DNA from 2 places in the Pseudomonas sp. MM211 genome. Region 2 is predicted to be linked to the other one. Evidence: predicted binding sites of a transcription regulator. Region 2 holds the regulator's gene; the other holds the start of a gene.
What was found. The regulator LexA, encoded in region 2, represses DNA repair genes until DNA is damaged. The targets are predictions, from matches to a motif close to CTGTNTNNNNANACAG.
Positions count from the first base shown of each region.

Region 1 (2,396 bases), 850 kb from region 2:
CCATCGTTGGCGTAAGCGATGATCGACGGCGTGGTGCGCGCGCCTTCGGCGTTTTCGATGACTTTGACTTTGCCATTTTCAAGAATGGAGACGCAGGAGTTGGTGATCCCCAGGTCGATACCAATAATTTTGCCCATTTTACTCTCCCGAAACTTTGATATAGCCGCAGCGTTGTCGTGACCGCTGCGGTAGCACTAATACGCTTGACTTAATAGATGGGGGCTCAGCCGCCGATTTCAAGCCTGCTCGTCAATGGACGGTGGCGCCTCGGCCGGTGCCTTGCTGACCACGACCATCGCCGGGCGCAGCAGGCGACCATTGAGCATGTAGCCCTTCTGAAACACCTTGAGCACGCTGTTTGGCTCGACGTTGGTGCTTTCCTGCAAAGCCATGGCCTGATGGTGCTCCGGATTGAACGGCGCACCATGCGGATCGATAGCTTCCAGCTGATGACGCTTGAGGGTGTCGAGCAGCAATTTGAGCGTCAGCTCCAAGCCCTCGCGCACGGCCTTAATGGCCTCATCGTCCGGGCTCGACAACTCGAGACCGCGCTCCAGGCTGTCAACCACCGGCAGCAGATCGTTGGCGAATTTCTCGAGAGCGAATTTATGCGCCTTCTCGACATCCTGCTCAGCGCGGCGGCGCACGTTCTGCAGATCGGCAGCCATGCGCAGCGACTGATCCTGCGCAGCCGCCAGTTGCTCTTCCAGCGTTTGCACGCGAGCAATCAGGTCGTCACTCAGCGCAGCGTCATTCGCTTCAGCCTCGGGAGGCTGCGGATCCAGGTTCTGTTCGTCAGCCATGCATTTCTCCTCTGAATAATTCGACGAGCCTCAACTCGCGCGTCTGCCGCCTATATAAGGACGATTTGTAGGGTTTCAAGGGGCGCAAGCACATCGCAGCAGCATACGAGGGGCAGGATTGCCACCACGAGACAAAACACTGTATAAATAACCAGACAAATTCTCGGAGGCCTCGCCATGCTGGTGCACCTGTCCGTACACAATTACGCCATCGTCGAACACCTTGATCTCGAGCTGGATAAAGGCATGAGCGTCATCAGCGGCGAAACGGGCGCCGGCAAATCGATCATGCTCGATGCCCTTGGCCTGACTCTTGGCGATCGCGCGGACAGCGGTGTGGTACGCCCCGGAGCCGACAAGGCTGACATTCTCGCCAGCTTCGATCTGGGCGATATCCCCGAAGCTCACACCTGGCTCGCCGAGCGCGACCTGGACAATGACGGCCCGTGCATTCTGCGCCGCGTGATCACCACCGAAGGCCGCTCGCGTGGCTACATCAATGGCACGCCCTGCCCGCTCGGCGACCTCAAGGCGCTGGGCGAGCTGCTGATCGACATCCACAGCCAGCATGAACATCAGTCGCTGCTCAAGGCCGACACCCATCGACGCCTGCTCGATGAATATGCCAATGCCCAGGAACTGGCCCGCCAGGTGCACCTTGCCGCCCAGCGCTGGAAACAAACACGTAGCGAACTGGAACGTCTCGCCTCTCAGGGCGATGAGCAGCGCGCGCGCCATCAACTGCTTAGCTATCAACTGGAAGAGTTGGAGAACCTCGGGCTTGGCGACAATGAGCTGGAGCAGCTCGAACAGGATCACAAGGCCCTGACCAACGCCGAAGGCCTGCTCGCAGCCTGTCGCCAGGTCATCGAGCAATGCAGCGAGAGCGATGCCGGCAACGTACTGTCTGCCCTGACCAACAGCTTGAGCCGACTCAGCGGCGTCCAAGGCCAACCGGGCGCGCTCAACGAAGCCGCCAATTTGCTGGCCAGCGCACAGATCCAGGTCGAAGAGGCGGTGGGCGAGCTGAACCGCTTTCTCGATCATTTCGAGGCAGACCCTCAGCGCCAGCAACAACTTGAGGAGCGCCTGGACACCATCTATACCCTGGCACGCAAGCATCGCATTCACCCCAGCGAACTGCCCACCATGCAGCAGCAGCTGTTCGACGAACTGGAAGGCCTGAATGCCGATGACCAAGCCACCGAACGCCTGAGCGAAGAACTGGCCTCCTATGGCCGTCACTACCAGGAGAAGGCCGCCGAACTGAGCGCCCACAGACACAAGGCGGCAGGCAAGCTGAGCAAAGCGGTGGAAAAGGAAATGCAGACGCTGGGCATGCCCGGCGGGCGCTTCAGCATTCAACTGCAGGAAAACACCAGCAACGAACCGAACGCCAATGGCCTCGAACAGGTGGAGTTTCTGGTCAGCGCCAACCCGGGCCAACCCATCAAGGCACTGGCCAAGGTGGCCTCAGGCGGCGAGCTGTCGCGTATCAGCCTGGCGATCCAGGTGATCACCGCACAAACCTCACGGGTACCGACCCTGGTGTTCGACGAAGTGGACGTGGGCATCGGCGGCCCTACCGCCGAA
Region 1 is NZ_CP081942.1:5,252,321-5,254,716, forward strand. It holds gene dnaK (molecular chaperone DnaK) at 1-137, opposite strand, end outside; gene grpE (nucleotide exchange factor GrpE) at 237-803, opposite strand; gene recN (DNA repair protein RecN) at 981-2,396, shown strand, end outside.
Region 1: the regulator LexA is predicted to act here: its motif matches at 943-958, upstream of recN (DNA repair protein RecN).

Region 2 (2,396 bases):
TGGATCGACAGAGCCTGGCTTCTTCACCCAGCCCTGAGTTGGCCGAACTGGTTGAGTTGGCCGAAAGCGGGCATACCTGGCTTGGGCAATTATTGGCTGCTCATGCCGAGCTATTCCGGCCTCCGCGCGCCCCGCGCGAGGCTAAGGCCGATCCTGGCGCTACCTCGCTGATCAAGGCGGTGAGCGTCGATGAGGTACAGCCTCCACTTGACCGGGAAACATTGGAGGGCTGGCGTCAGGAGCTGAAAGCACTGGCACAGCGTTTTCGCGTCGGCCTCAGCGAATGGTGACCGTGCTGGTCACCGATTATTGAAAAGTCCGTTCAGCGCTTAGCGGTTTTTCGCCAAGCGATTGAATGGAGCGGCTGCTACAATGCGCGGCCTTTCGTGGAGAATCCGAGTTATGCCTACTTCCTTCCTTGAAATCGTCGAACTGCCCGATGGGCGTATTGCCCTGCGTCGAGCCGATGATGAGGAAGCACTGGTGGTGTTGGACTTCTCCGAAGATGCCAAGGCCTTTCTCCAGGGCCAGCATGTGGAAGTCGCCAAAGCGATGCTCAATGTCGGCGTGCAAATGGCCGGCAGAATGGCGGAAGGCGATTTCGAACAGGAAGACGAGCAGCCGCGCGTCCTGCACTGATTCGGCTTTCTACCCGCGCCCTACACTGGCGGTCAGGCAGAAAAGCGACACCCTCGCTTCGATTATTTCTCAGTAACCCGCGGCTCAGCCGAGGCTGATGTTCAGGCTTTGCGCCTGGCCGAGGTGCGCTGCCGCTTCCAGTTGCTGACGTGCCTGCTGGGGCAGGGGATGCAGCCAGCTGACCACCGTATGGCTACGGCCAAGTTTCAAGGCTTCCTGAGCCAGCTGCAGGGCGCTCTGGTTGTTGCGAGGGTGCAGCAGCAGAATCCGTTCGCGGTTTAGACCGGCATCACGCAGCCAGCTCTGGGTCAGGCTTGCCGGTGGAGCAATCAGTGTCAGCCAGCGTTCGTCATCCTTCTCGCTCAGTTCCCGCAGCATGGGCGCCAACAGCGTCAGGCAGTTACCCGCAGCACCTCTCAGCGATACTTCGCTGAACGTGGTTTCCAGTGCTACTGGTTCGGATTCGGCCACGGCAATGGTCGAGGCCAGAAAGGCATCGAACAGCGGAAGTTGGGTACGGCTCAGCGACTGAGGGAACTGCATAAAGCCTCCAATTAGCGGCGTATGACGCCGACACTCAAGCCTTCGATGATCAGCTCCTGTTCTTCCAGGTTCACTTCGATCGGGGCGAATTCTGGGTTTTCAGCCAGCAACCAGACGGTATTGCCTTCACGTTTGAAGCGCTTGACCGTCACTTCATCATCGATACGCGCGACCACTACCTGGCCGTTGCGTGCTTCGCTGGTGGTGTGGACGGCAAGCAGGTCGCCGTCGACGATGCCGATGTCCTTCATGCTCATGCCGCGTACCCGCAGCAGGTAATCGGCCCTCGGGCGGAAGAAGTCCGGGTTAATCCGGCAGGCTTCCTCTATATGTTGTTGAGCCAGAATGGGTGCGCCGGCAGCCACTCGGCCGATCACCGGCAGACCTTCTTCCTCGGCCTGATTGGGCTCGAAGCCCGGGATGCGGATGCCGCGGGAAGCGCCTGGGGTCATCTCGATCGCACCTTTGCGGGCCAGGGCCTTGAGGTGTTCCTCGGCGGCATTTGGTGACTTGAAGCCGAGCGCCTGGGCGATCTCTGCACGAGTCGGCGGGTAGCCGTTGTCTTCCAGGCATTGCTTGATGAAGGCGAGGATTTCGGCTTGGCGGGGCGTCAGCTTGATCATGTGGGCGGCTCTGTCTTTTTATACAGTGACTGGGATTATATACAGTAAGCGCTGCTTGGCAATCCATTGATGTGCGTTGCGCCTGTGTTATCCGCCAGGCGGCGTAACGGGCTATGCTCAGCAGGCCATTTTCGAAACCCGGCCGGGATTGCCCGCGACGCTATCGCCAAATGATGACTGAGCATCCAGAATACGGTCTGCGCGACTTGACAGGCGTGCGCGCTGAAACGTATGTTTCAAACACTTGTTTGTCGGATGGATGTCATGGCGCAATCGGAAACCGTTGAACGCATTCTGGATGCTGCGGAGCAGTTGTTCGCGGAGAAGGGGTTCGCCGAAACGTCGTTGCGCCTGATCACCAGCAAGGCTGGGGTCAACCTGGCCGCCGTCAACTACCACTTCGGTTCCAAGAAAGCCCTGATTCAGGCGGTCTTCTCGCGTTTTCTCGGGCCGTTCTGCGCGAGCCTCGAGCGTGAGCTCGACAAGCGCCAGAGCAAGCCAGGAGTGACCTTCAGCCTTGAGGAGTTGCTCGAATTACTGGTCGAGCAGACCCTGGCGGTGAAACCGCGCAGTGGTAATGACCTGTCCATC
Region 2 is NZ_CP081942.1:4,399,553-4,401,948, reverse strand. It holds gene K5Q02_RS20270 (DUF6586 family protein) at 1-290, shown strand, start outside; gene K5Q02_RS20265 (hypothetical protein) at 403-639, shown strand; gene sulA (SOS-induced cell division inhibitor SulA) at 724-1,182, opposite strand; gene lexA (transcriptional repressor LexA) at 1,194-1,805, opposite strand; gene K5Q02_RS20250 (TetR/AcrR family transcriptional regulator) at 2,070-2,396, shown strand, end outside.